2 linked regions of the Desulfovibrio desulfuricans genome follow. The protein of the gene in region 2 binds, or shares a complex with, the protein of the main gene of each other region. Links are inferred from orthologs where the notes say so. Each region holds a gene or a part of one and is shown on either strand. Other genes may lie near its edges. The genes, in order: fliG and fliM.

Region 1 (6,220 bases), on a different replicon or contig from region 2:
ACGCCGTTGGGCTGTTGCGGCACAGGCATGCCGCCCTGCGGATTGCCTTGCGGGTCGCCCTGCTGGCCATCGTCCATATCAGCCAGAGCGCGCATCTGGGCCATGCACTGCTCCACAAACTGGGGTTCGCCCACATCCTGCCGCAAAAAGGCGTTGATGTCCGGCATCTTGGCAATTGCCGCGTCAATCTCCGCATTGGAGCCCTTGGCGTAGGCGCCGATGTTAATCATGTCTTCCACGCGGCGGAAGGTGCTCATGCAGCGGGTGACAACGCGGCCCGCGAGAACATCCTGCCGGTCGCAGATGTCGGAACGCAGGCAGCTGATGGAACGCAGCACGTCAATGGCGGGGAAATGCCCCTGGTCGGCCAGATCGCGGGTGAGCACAATATGCCCGTCAAGGATGGAACGAACGGAGTCGGCGATGGGTTCGTTAAAGTCGTCGCCGTCCACAAGTACGGTATAAATCCCCGTGATGGTTCCCTTGGCGGAACGCCCCGCCCGCTCCAGCAGCTTGGGCAACTGGGCAAAAACTGAAGGCGTATAGCCCTTGGTGGTGGGCGGCTCGCCCACGGCCAGCCCCACTTCGCGGGCAGCCATGGCAAAACGGGTTACGGAGTCCATCATCAGCAGCACGTCCATACCCTTGTCGCGGAAATATTCCGAAACAGCCGTGGCTGCGTAAGCCGCGCGCATGCGCACAAGGGGAGACTGATCTGATGTGGCGATAACCAGAACAGAGCGGGCCATGCCCTCGGGACCGAGGTCGCGCTCCATAAATTCAACAACTTCGCGCCCGCGTTCACCAATGAGGGCAATGACGTTGACATCAGCGCGGGTGTAGCGGGCCATCATGCCCATGAGCGTGGATTTGCCCACGCCCGAACCGGCCATGATGCCCACGCGCTGCCCCTTGCCAAGGGTAAGCAGGCTGTTGACCGAGCGCACGCCCACATCAAGAATATCCGTAATGCGCGGGCGTTGCAGGGGGCTTGGCGGATCGGCATAGATGGGCACCAGCTCGGGATTCCAGTGCTTGCGGGCCTCCTCAAGCCAGTGGGGCACAAAGGGGCGCTGTTCTTCCTGCTGGCGAAAAAAGTCTTCTCTGGAGCTTTCCCCCACTGGCAGGGGCGAAACGTAGAGTTCCGCGCTTATGGGCGCACCAGCATCCAGCGGAGTACCAAAGGCGTCGAAGGCGCGACCCAGTAAATCCGGCCCCACCGGGAACACCGGGGGCAGACTTGTGTTGCGGATGCGGCTGCCGGGGCGGATGCCCCGCATATCGCCATAAGGCATGAACAGCAGATTACCCTCGCGAAAGCCCACAACTTCGGCGGCAATGCCGTCATCGCCTTCATCGGGCAGCATGTGGCACACGGCCCCAAGGGGGGCGCGCAAACCGCTGCCCTCGGCCACAAGGCCCACGACCTTGTTGACCTTGCCGAAGAGGCGCACGGGGGTGCTTGTTTTGAGCAGCTTTATGCAGGAATCTGGGTCAAGCTTCATGGCTGGCTATCCCGGCTGGCCGTTGCCCGAGCCGGGCAGAAAGCCCCCGCTGACAAAGACGCTGGAAGAAGATTGCGAGACGTGTTCCTTTTCCTCTTCCGGCAGGGGAAAGAGCTCGTCCTCAAGCTCGGCAAGGCTGGGATTGGCATTGTGTTCCGCTGCCTGAACATGGGCAGGTTCCGGAGTCTGCTCCTGTGCGGGCTGCCCTTCAACACCAGCATCAGGATGCGCCATCGGAGCCGGGGAGGATTCCGCAGGATGCGCCTCTGCCTGGACTCCGGGTTCTGGCATGGAGTCCTGCATCATTTCGGGCGAGGCATTGGCAAGAGGAACTGCGGCATCAGTTGGCGCAGGCTCCTGCCCTTGCTCAAAAAATTCAGCGGCAGCAACCGTGCCAGCAGGCCCGGATGCGGGCAAAATTTCGTCGGGCGCGAGACCAGCGCCAGCCTGCCCGGCAAAGGAGGCCTGCTCTGGCTGCGTATCTTGGGCCATGTCTGGTGCAGATTCGGGCGCAAATTCCTGCCCGGATTCCGGCCCAGATTCCGGAGAGGCTTCAGCCAGAGTTTCTGCCGGATGTTCTGGCAAGTGTTCTGGCAACAGTTCCGGCTGGCCCATCGTATCGACAGGCTCAACGGGCAGTTCAGGCTCTGGCTCCGCAACAGGTGCAGCTTCCGGCACGATTTGCGTCAACCGCTCAGATTCACGCGCAGCCGTGGCGCTCACTTCTTCCCCCGCCCTTTCTTCCTCGGGGCGCGGCGGCAAGGTCAGATGCTCCAGAATGCCGTTGACCATTTCGCGGTAATGTTCGCGCAGATTTTCCACAGAACCGCTGACGCTCTCGGCCACAAGGCCGCCAGCCTCAACAGAAGGATCGCCGTTCACGATCCATTGGCTCAACTCGGGCACACGCTCGCGGGCGGCCCGAAACAGGTCGCTCACAGTGTCCTCGTCATCGGGGTGCACGCGGATGCTCACGGTGGCGCGGTCTTCCAGCAGTTGCAGGGAACTAAAGACCAGGCTTTGCAAAATGCGCTGATGCTCTGCCTGCAAAATCCAGCCGGTTCCGGCCTCTACGGCCACGCGGGCCAGCTCTGCCAGTTCATCCCGCCAGGCTTCGCCAAGGTTGTGACGCTGCGCCTCAAGAGCGCGCAGCATGTTGCCGAGCATCTGCCCCACATCAACGCGGAACTCCTTAAGCTCGGCCCCGGCCTGCTCCATGCCCGCCTGAAAGCCCTCATTATGCGCGTTGCCGCGGATAAACTCGGCTTCTTCGCGCAGGTCGCGGGCCTTGCCGTGCTCTGCCTCGGCCTCGGCCAGTTCTGCCTGCGCCTGCGCCTTCAGCTCTTTCGCTTCGCGCGTGAACTGCTCCACACGGGCCTGAGCCTCGACCCCGGCCTCTTCCAGCACCTTTTGCCTTTCGGCATAGGCTGCGCCTAGAATCTCGCGCGCGCGTTCCTCGGCCCTGGCGCGCACCCGGGCAAGATAGTCCTCCTGCTGCAGGTGCTGGGCGCGTTCACGGAGCAAGGGTTCCTGCATGGCGTCAAGCTGCTGAGGTGTTGCCTCGCGCTCGCCCATGAAGATGGTGCCCCATTTTTTGCGCAACTCGTCTGACGCCATGCCGGATTCCGATGGTTACAGATTCTGCGGCGGGCCGCTACACAAACACGTCGCCAGCGCCACGGCTGATGACAAGCTTGTTTTCGCCTTCAAGCCGCCGCACGATCTTGACGACATTCTGCTGGGCCGACTCCACGTCCGAAAGCTTGGCCGGGCCCATGAATTCCAGTTCTTCGCGAATCATGTTGCCCGCGCGTTCCGACATATTCTTGAAGAATTTTTCCTTGAGGTCGTCGCTGGCCCCGCGCAGGGCCAGGGTGAGATCTTCGTTGGAAATTTCCTTCAGCATTTCGCGCACGCCACGGTCGTCAATATTCTTGCAGTCCTCAAAGACAAACATGAGGTTGCGGATATCTTCGGCCATCTGCGCGGAATCTTCTTCGATTTCGGAGAGCACTTCTTCTTCGGTGGCGCGGTCCACGGCATTGAGAATTTCTGCCACAGACTGCACGCCGCCCACTTTTTTGCCTTCCTTGCCGCCCATGGCGATAAGCTGGCTGGTGAGCACCTTGTCCACTTCCATGAGCATTTCTTCCGGCACGGCTTCAAGCCGCGCAAGGCGCATGAGCACCTCGGCGCGCACGCCTGCGGGAAGGTTTGTCAATAAATTGGCGGCCTGATCCGGATGCAGGTGACCGATAATAAGGGCCAGAGTTTGCGGATGCTCGTTGCGCAGAATCTGTGAAAGCAGCTTGGGGCTGACCGATTCCAGCTCGCGGAAGGGCGCGGGGCCGGTTTCAAGGCTCAGGGAGTCCATAACGTACTTGGCGGTTTCAGGATCAAGGTTTTTGACCAGCAGGCGTTTCAGCGTTTCGCTACCGCCCGTGATCATATCCACACCTTCAACCAGCGATTCGTGGAATTCGCGCAGCACTTCTTCGACTATTTCGCGCGGCACAGGCTCCAATTCCACGATAGCTCTGGAGATGTCGGCTATTTCCTGCCGGTCCATGCGTTTGAACACGTCAGCCGTGAATTTGTCGCCCATGGCGAGCAGCAGCACTGCAGTACGCTGTTTGCCGGTCAACTCCATCTCCCTACTCCTTCACCGAGATCCGCACTAGGCTGCTCGGGGTTGCTTATTCCTTGTCTGCAAGCCAGCGCTTGATAAGCCGCACGGCCTGATCCATATGCTGCTCGGTAATGTGAAAGAGCCGCATTTTCAATTCTTCAACACGCTGATTGCTTTCTTTTTGCGCCAGGCGCAAGGCCTTGAGCTGCGAAAGCGTCGAGTTGCTTTCCGTCAATTGACGGTCTGCGGCTTTAGGCGGTAGCTGTTTCATCGTTTTTCATCCAGCCGCGCACCAGCATCACCACCTGCTCCATATGATTATCGGAAAGGGTGAAAATGTGCGACTTCAAGGCTTCAATATCTTTGAAAACCAGTTCATCGTCTTCTTCGTCTGCGGCGATCTCGTCATCTGCCTTGGAGGCCTCTTCAAGGGCCTCATACAGGGCCAGCTGTTCTTCGGCTGCGGGCAGGCCTTCAAGCCCCTCGATCATTTCACCGGCTTCAACCTTGGGCCGGATGAGGGCCAAAACCACGGGCCGCACCACAAGCATGAGGAACAAAAAGGCCAGCAGCGCGTTGAGCAGGGGCTTGCCCAGCCGTTCGGCATAATCGGCCAGCATTTCGGCAAAGTTGGGATCCTTGGGCGGCTCGGAATCCGTAAACGGAGCGGAGCTTACTTCCAGAGCATCACCACGGGCCTTGTCCAGGCCCACGGCATTGGTAACAAGCTGACGCACACGCTCAAGGTCATCAGCCTTGCGCGGCACAAATGTCCACGCCCCGTTGGTCTTTTCATACGTCCCATCGATAAGGACTGCAACCGTCATGCGCTTTAAATCGCCCACATTGGATACGATTTGCTGCTCTTCCTTGTTAATTTCGTAGTTGGTGGTGCGGGTTTCGCGGCTGCCGTTCTGCTGTGAAACAGATCCGGCTATGCCATCGCCACGGAAGTTGGCGTCCGGCGACCCGCCCTCAAGATTCGAGCGGCCTTGCTGGGTTTCTTCACTGCGCTGCTCGCTGCGTACTGCGGTTTTTTCGGGGTCAAACAGCTCGCGACGGATGGTGCGCTGGCTGAAATCCATATCCACGTTGACCTTGGCGATAACACGGCCAGGGCCAAACATGGGCTGCAACATTTCTTCAATGCGGCGTTCAAGGTTGCGCTGCACCTGCTGGCGGTGTTCCATCTGGGTGGAGCTTGCACCGGCAAGGCTGTCTGATTCCGGCTGATACAGCACCTTGCCGCCATTGTCTGAAATGGACACGTGCGTTTTATCCAGCCCTTCAACAGCCATAAGCATCATGTTGAGGATGGCGTTGATTTCTTTCTGGTCGGGCTTGAGGTTGGGCCGCTTGAGCTTGAGCACAACCGAGGCCGAGGGGGACTGGCGCTCCTCCACAAACAGGCTGCGGTGCGGAATGACCAGGTGCACGCGTGCGCTTTCCACATTGGGGAACTCGCTGATGGTGCGGGAAAGTTCACCCTGCAAGGCGCGGGTGTAGTTTATTTTCTGCACAAAGTCGGTTTGCCCGACCTTGACCTTGTCAAAAATTTCAAAACCAATGCCCTGCCCCACAAGACCGCCTTCGCCCGCGATCTTGATGCGTTCATCATACACAACTTCCTTGGGAACAAGAATGGTTTTCCCGTTGTCAGTCAGCTGGTACATAACCTTGTCCGCCTGGAGCGACTTGATGACAACACTGGCGTCTTCGGCGCTGAGGTTGGAATACAGCACCTTCAAGTCAGGCCGCGAGGCCCAGACAGAAAGGCCAATGGCCGCAGAGCCGATAAGCACAAATCCACCCATGACCATCACGCGCTGCATGACGCTCATTCTGGCCCAGACTGCCTTGATGGAATTGACAAGTTGCATAAGAAAAGCCGGCATATGGTAGCTCCTGCGAAGACGTGGCGTAATTCCGGCACTTTGGCCGGGCATATGCCCTGCCAAAGCAATTGCCATGCCACATTGCAACACGCCGCAATTATATAACTTTTTAAAACACCTCTCTGATTCATTCAAATTTGTGACACTGCGCCAGAAACGCCGAATCCCCCAAGGCACAGCCCGTGGGGGAT
Region 2 (6,272 bases):
AGCGTGAACGCCGCAAAAAAATGAACGACATGAAGCTGTGGGAACGGAGAATGACCGCCAAGAAGTAATTCTGCGGTCTGTCTGTCAGCAGCCTTGTTTTTGCGTTCCCCGCCTTATAGGGCAGGGGAAAGAAGCGGCCCACTTGTGGGCCGCTTCTGTTTGGGACACCGGTTAGGTTTTTGCGGGCAGTTTTTGCATTTTTTTTGGTTTGGCGCATAATTGCCAAGGATTGCAGCACACCAAACTGCCGGGTAACCCCGGAAAAGGGCAAGGGCTTTCATGAGCACAGCAGAAGCGCCGCGCCGCGCCATTTTTTTGGACCGCGACGGCACCCTGAATCACGATACTGGCTATATTCACCGCAAGGAAGACTGGCAGTGGCTGCCGGGCGTGGTTGAAACCCTCAGGCGCTTTCATGCCGTAGGGTATCTGCTTGTGGTCGTGAGCAATCAGTCGGGGCTGGCGCGCGGCATGTTCAGCGAGGACGATCTGCACGCTCTGGAAGCATGGGTTAATGAAGATCTTGCGGCGCACAACGCCGTTATCGACGCGTGGTATTATTGCCCCCACCTGCCGGAGGTTACTGGCCCTTGCAACTGCCGCAAGCCAGAGCCGGGCCTCATTCTGCAAGCCGCTGCCGATCTGAATATTGATCTTGCACGCTCCTGGATGATTGGCGACCGTGTGCGCGATATGCAGGCCGGGCTGGCCGCCGGGTGCAGTTGCGTGCTATTGCGCCCCCCGGTGGGCGCGTACGAAGATAACGTACCCGTGCCGGAAGGCGTAAAGGTGGTGCCGCATCTGGCCGCCGCCGGGGTGCATATTCTTGCGCCTGAGATGCGGGCACACAGGCTTTCCCGCCTGCCTGGCGGCTGTGGCGCGCACTGTGGGGGAAAGCACAGCTCTGACAGTTCCGGCCTCCCCGGCTGTGGCGGTTCTGGTTGTGAGGACGGGCCTGACAAAGCATAATTTTTATGTACAGGCAGGCTTGGCATTTTAGCCCTGCCGTGCCTGTAGATGCACAAGGCCCCTGTCTGACAGAATCTGCGTTGGGTGCAGTTCTTTCAGGCAGGGGCCTTTGCGTGAATTTAATACGTGGGGGGAGCGGCGTCAGTGCTGGCGGCTGCCGAGTGCCCGCCTTTGCCGCGCGGCTGGTCGCATCAGGTGTATTGCGGTTCGTTTTCCTTAATGATCTGAAAGGCCTTCATGGCCTTGATGGTGCCAGGCAGGCCCTGATACTTGGTCACTCCGGCGACCGTGCAGTTGAGCATGTCTTCGTGGTCGGTATCAAGCACGATAATGTCGCCCACCTGCATGCGCAGCAACTGGTTGCCCGTGATGGTGGTGCGGCCAAAATGCACCTTCATCTCCACCGGGGTTTCCAGCAGGCGCTCTTTAAGGCGCGCCACCCATGCGTGGTCAACTTCGAGGCGTTCGGTCTGAAAGCTCGCATGCAGTTTGGAACGAATGGGTTCAATGGTGGCGTAGGGCAGGCAAATAATCATGGAGCCGAGCGCCGTATCCAGCTCGACCTCAAAGGTGATGACCACCACAACGTCGCTGGGGGGCACAATGGCGGCGAACTGCGGATTGATTTCGCTGCGCACCAGCTCAAGCTTTACGTCATGCACTGGCCGCCAGGATTCTTCCATGTTCTCCAGCGCGATTTTGACAATCTTGTCCACCACTGCCTGCTCAATGCGCGTGAATTCGCGGCCTTCAACCTTGGGCTGGGAGCCAGCGCCGCCAAACACGTTTTCCACCAGGGCAAATACCAGACGCGAATCAACAACCATGATGGCATTGCCGCGCAGGGGATCCATTTTGAAAATATTGATGGAGGTTGGCACCGGCAGCGAGCGCATGAACTCGCCGAACTTGGTCATATCAATGGATATGGGGTTCAGCTCCACGCGCTTGCGCACAGAGTTTGAAAGGGCGTTGGTGCAAAGCCGTGAAAAACGGTCGTTAACGATTTCAAGCACGGGCATGCGCCCGCGGATGATGCGATCCTGATTGGCAAGGTCAAAAGACACAATGCCGGAATCGTCTTCCTGCGTTTCCGCTTCGTTTTCGATTTCCCCGCCGGAAAGCCCGCGCAGCAGGGCATCAACTTCGTCTTGCGCCAGAACTTTATTCATACCAGCCTCGGAACAGTCGTGAAAATGTGTGTTGCGGCGTGTTTTTCCGCACACGACCACGCAGATGGAATATGCAAGATAAAGGCCAGTTTGACAAGCCGTACAGCGCCTTTTGCCAGAGCAATTGCCGCACGGCAGGGGAGTGCGCCACGCTTGCCTTTACCGGGCCTGTCAGGCACTCTTGGCGCATGTTTGTACGTCTTTTTTCGGCCAGTGACCATGCCCATGCAGACCCATGCGGCGCTGCTCCAGCCGCGCCATCAGTGACTATTGCCGCAAGGCCGGGGCAAAGCCTTTCGCAGGCCATCTGGCTTTCGGGGCTGGTGCGCCCTTTGCCCCTGTGCGGCGGGCTTGGGCGTTGCGGGCGCTGCCGCGTGCGTTTTGTGCGCCATGCGCCGCCCTGCCTGCCTGCGGAGGTGGACGTTTTTTCCGCCTCGCAGCTGGAGGCTGGCTGGCGTCTGGCCTGTCGCCGTCAGGTGCCAGACCCTGACACGACTGCGGAGGGCGCTGCTGCGCTTGATCTTGAGTTGCCGCCGGAGAATCTTGTTCTGCCAGCGGGAGCGCAAGAGACAGGGCGTTTGTCCGGTCGCGGCGCGGCGCGGCAGATTCTGCCCCCAATGACGCCGCCGGATTTGGCTCTGGCAGTTGATCTTGGCACTACATCCCTGTGTTGGCGGGCGCTTGATATGCAAGGCCGGGCAGTGGCTGAAGGCCGTACGCTCAATCCGCAGGCCGGGGCCGGGGCGGATGTCATGTCGCGCCTTGCCGTGGCGCGCGTGGCAGAAGGGCGCGCCGTGCTGGCCGGGCTTGCCCGGCGGCAACTGCTGGGCATCATGGATTCGCTGGCGAAGTCGGGCACGGGGCGGGTGACGCGGTTGTGTCTGGCTGCCAATACGGCCATGACGGATATTTTTCTTGATCGCGATGTGGAGGGGCTGTGCGCAGCGCCGTACAGGCTGACGCACAGCGGCGATGAAACCGTTGCCCTGACGGATTTTCCACCTCTCTATGTACCGCCGCTGCCTGCGCCCTTTGTGGGCGGCGACGTGAGCGCGGGGCTGGCCGCCCTGCTGGAGGCGGATGTTCCCCGGCCCTTTGTACTGGCCGACCTTGGCACCAACGGCGAACTTGCACTGGTAACCGAGACTGGACAGTTGTGGCTGACCAGCGTACCCCTTGGCCCGGCTCTGGAAGGTATTGGGCCTGAATGCGGCCAGCTGGCTGGCCCCGGTGTGGTAACGGGCTTTACGCTCACGCCCCTGGGGCTTGCTGCGCAGTTTTATGAAAGCGCGTCCCCGGATGCAGAAAATGCAGCGGATGCGGCGCGTCACCATGCTGCGCAGGGCGCTGTTTGCCCCTGTCCTGCCTGCCAGAGCGCAAACGCGGGGCAGAACCCTGAAGGGCTTGCGGCAGGTTCTGCGGCTGGCGCTGGAGTTGGATCTGCGGGAGCTGTAGCGCGCGGCATAAGCGCCACAGGATACCTGTCCCTGCTGGCCTTGCTGCTGCGCGCAGGAGCTCTGCGCAATGACGGGCAGTTTGTGGCAAATCCGGCCATGCCGCTGGCGCGCAAGCTGGCTGCCGGGCTGGAGCAGCCCAACCTGGCGGGGGAACCCCCATCATCCGGCCAGCCCCGGTCAGGCGCGCGCCTGCGCCTGCCGCATGGCCTGTGGCTTGCCGCCGCTGATGTGGAGGCCCTGTTGCAGGTCAAGGCCGCCTTTGCTCTGGCGCTGGATGCGCTGCTGCGCGCGGCGGATATTCCTGCCAGCAATGTTGCGGCAGTGTGCCTGGCTGGTACGCTGGGCGAATATGTCAGGCCGGACGACCTTGAAACTCTGGGCTTTGTTCCCGCTGTTCTTGCCCCGCGTGTTCGCGCCGTGGGCAATACGGCGCTAGACGGAGCCGCGCTGCTTGCGCTGCACAGCAAAAAAATTCCGCCTTTGGCCCGCATGTGCCGCGAGGCCGTGGTGCTTCCCCTTGTAGACGAACCGAATTTTCACACCGATTATCTGCGCCGTATGCGCTTTGGAGTATAAATGTCCGCGAAAGACGATTCTTTTAACGATTCCGATCGGCGTAGCCGCCGTTCCGGCGAGGGCACCAGCCAGCCCCGCCGCCAGTCCCCGCGCAGACCTGACGACAGGCCCGTGCGGCGCGATAGCGCGGACGGCAGATTTGCAGGACGCGATGACCGCAACTCTGGCCGTCAGGACGACCGCCGGGATAACCGCCGGGACGGGCGTGCTTCTGACCGCCGTGACGACAAGCCCGGCAGTCGCCCCAATAGTCGGCCCGGCAGCCGCCCCTCAAGGGGACAGGATGAGCGCCGTGATGCACGGCGTGATGGGCGGCGAGAAGACCACCGCGACAATCGCCGTGACGACCGCCGTCCCACTGACCGCCCCGCTGATCGGCGTGATGACCGCCGTCAGGATGGACGCTCGCCCAACGCACCCAGGGATCGCTACGGCAGGCCTGCATTCCGGCCAGAGAAGCGCGAGGGGGACAGGGACTTCGCTCCTGGGCAGCGTAACTTCGAGCGCCAGAATCAGCGCCCCGCAGCGCGTTCTTTTGAATCGGGGGCCTGGCCTGCCGCCAGAGCGCTGTTCCCGCCGCTTTCGGCTGAAACCCAGCGCATTCTGGATATGCTGCCCGAAGCCCTGGCCAAGGTATGGCCGCTCAATACGGCGCACAAGCGTTCGTTGCCCGATGACGTGGCCCAACTTTCGCGCCTTCTGACTACAGAACGCGCCGGGCTGGCGCGCCCGTACTGGAGTTCCCCGGCCTCCATCAGCGCCTATCTGTATTATTTTCTTCCCTGGAATCTCGTGCGCCTCACGCGCCTGCTGGCAAGCCTGCCCCTGGCCGACCCCCGCGCGGTGGCTCCGCAGGGTGGCGAGGCCCTGCTGGTGGACGTGGGCTCAGGCCCGCTGACCCTGCCGCTGGCCCTCTGGTTGGCAAGGCCTGAATGGCGCAGTGCCCCAGTGCGGGTGCTGGCGATGGACACCTCGTCCCAGCCGCTTGAACTAGGCAAAACCCTTATGGAGGTTCTGGGCGAGCTGACGGGCCAGCCCGTATGGCCTGTACGCGTGGCCCGTGCGCCTCTTGATCAGGTCGTGCGGCAGGCCGCCCCTCTGCTTTCTGGCGGGAGGGCGCGTCCGTGGCTGGTCAGCGCCGCCAACGTGCTCAACGAACTGCGTTTTGGCAAAAAGCGTTCACGCGGCGCAAGCGCCATAGAAGACGAGGACGAATTTGATTCGCTGGATGCCGAGGGCATGGATATTGACGGCAATCCCGCTGCGGGCGAGGCTGATGGCGAAAAGCCCGAAGGCTGCCGCGAGGATCGGCTCGACAGCTTCCTTGAATCCCTGTCGCCGCTCTTTGACCATGCGGACTCGCGCGGCGAGGCGACTGCGGGCAGCCCTGCCTCTGTTGGGCCTTCCCTGCTGTTTGTGGAGCCCGGTACGCGCCTTGGCGGCTCCACCATCATGCGTTTGCGCCAGCTTGCCGTTGACGGCGGGCTGACGGCCCTTGCGCCCTGTACGCATCAGGCTGATTGCCCATTGCTGCGCGGCCAGGGCGGGCGCACATGGTGCCACTTTACCTTTGGCAGCGAAGGCGCGCCGCTGTGGCTTGAAGACCTGTCGCAGGCTTCGGGCCTTGGTAAAAGCGGCCTGAGCCTCTCGCCCCTCTTGCTTGCCGCCATGCCCGAGGCAGAAGCGCAAACGTCCGGTTCCCTGCCCGTCAGGGTGCTTTCTGCCCCCTTTTTGGTGCCGGGTCTGGCGGGCAGGGCTCGCTACGCCTGCTCTGGCAAGGGGATACTGCTGCTGGAAAATGCCGAGTGTCTGGCCTCTGGCGATGAACTGACTGTTTCCATTGCTGCTGGCGCGCCACGCGACCGCAAAAGTGGCGCTTTGCAGGTGAGCCCTCCGGCGCAACAGGGGGGAACCCCCCGGCCTGAGCGCCGCCCCGGTGCTGATGAACAAGGGCGCAGGCCCGTGCCATACAACAGGGACAACAGAGAAGGCGGCAGGGATGGAACCCGTGATGGCACCCGCGAAGGCAATAGACCCGCAGGAAAGGGCTATCCAGACCGTCCGTCCCGCGCCCCGCAGGGCGACCGCAGCCAGGGGG

The links.
Region 1: the proteins of fliM (region 2) and fliG are in contact, whole or in part, in a crystal structure (PDB 4QRM), measured with the Thermotoga maritima proteins. The link is inferred for Desulfovibrio desulfuricans from one-to-one orthologs. Residues at the interface, in WP_004081085.1 of Thermotoga maritima: Tyr124, Leu127, Asp128, Ile130, Met131, Gly132, Gly133, Pro134, Glu136, Pro139, Arg141, Thr144, Glu145, Ile146, Glu147, Ser149, Ile150, Lys153; in WP_004082903.1 of Thermotoga maritima: Phe122, Ser125, Glu126, His127, Pro128, Gln129, Thr130, Val133, Glu157, Arg161, Leu164, Leu165, Arg167, Ser169, Glu171, Val172, Glu175, Ile176, Asn179, Lys182.

Annotation. Positions count from the first base shown.
Region 1 is NZ_JANFYZ010000001.1:635,656-641,875, forward strand. What follows is about bases 2,158-4,925. They hold fliG (flagellar motor switch protein FliG), read right to left. Parts: upstream 4,156-4,925; coding sequence 3,160-4,155; downstream 2,158-3,159. Other genes in these bases: NE637_RS02635 (FliH/SctL family protein), read right to left, coding at 2,158-3,122; NE637_RS02645 (hypothetical protein), read right to left, coding at 4,202-4,405; fliF (flagellar basal-body MS-ring/collar protein FliF), read right to left, coding at 4,386-4,925. In the rest of the region: NE637_RS02630 (FliI/YscN family ATPase), read right to left, coding at 1-1,505; more of NE637_RS02635, read right to left, coding at 1,512-2,157; more of fliF, read right to left, coding at 4,926-6,029. UniProt on the Bacillus subtilis protein: One of the proteins that forms a switch complex that is proposed to be located at the base of the basal body.
Region 2 is NZ_JANFYZ010000018.1:843-7,114, forward strand. Bases 152-2,971 are described here. They hold fliM (flagellar motor switch protein FliM), read right to left. Parts: upstream 2,142-2,971; coding sequence 1,161-2,141; downstream 152-1,160. Other genes in these bases: gmhB (D-glycero-beta-D-manno-heptose 1,7-bisphosphate 7-phosphatase), read left to right, coding at 280-969; NE637_RS14035 (ASKHA domain-containing protein), read left to right, coding at 2,213-2,971. Outside these bases: NE637_RS14020 (Ros/MucR family transcriptional regulator), read left to right, coding at 1-68; more of NE637_RS14035, read left to right, coding at 2,972-4,174; NE637_RS14040 (small ribosomal subunit Rsm22 family protein), read left to right, coding at 4,175-6,272. UniProt on the Bacillus subtilis protein: One of the proteins that forms a switch complex that is proposed to be located at the base of the basal body.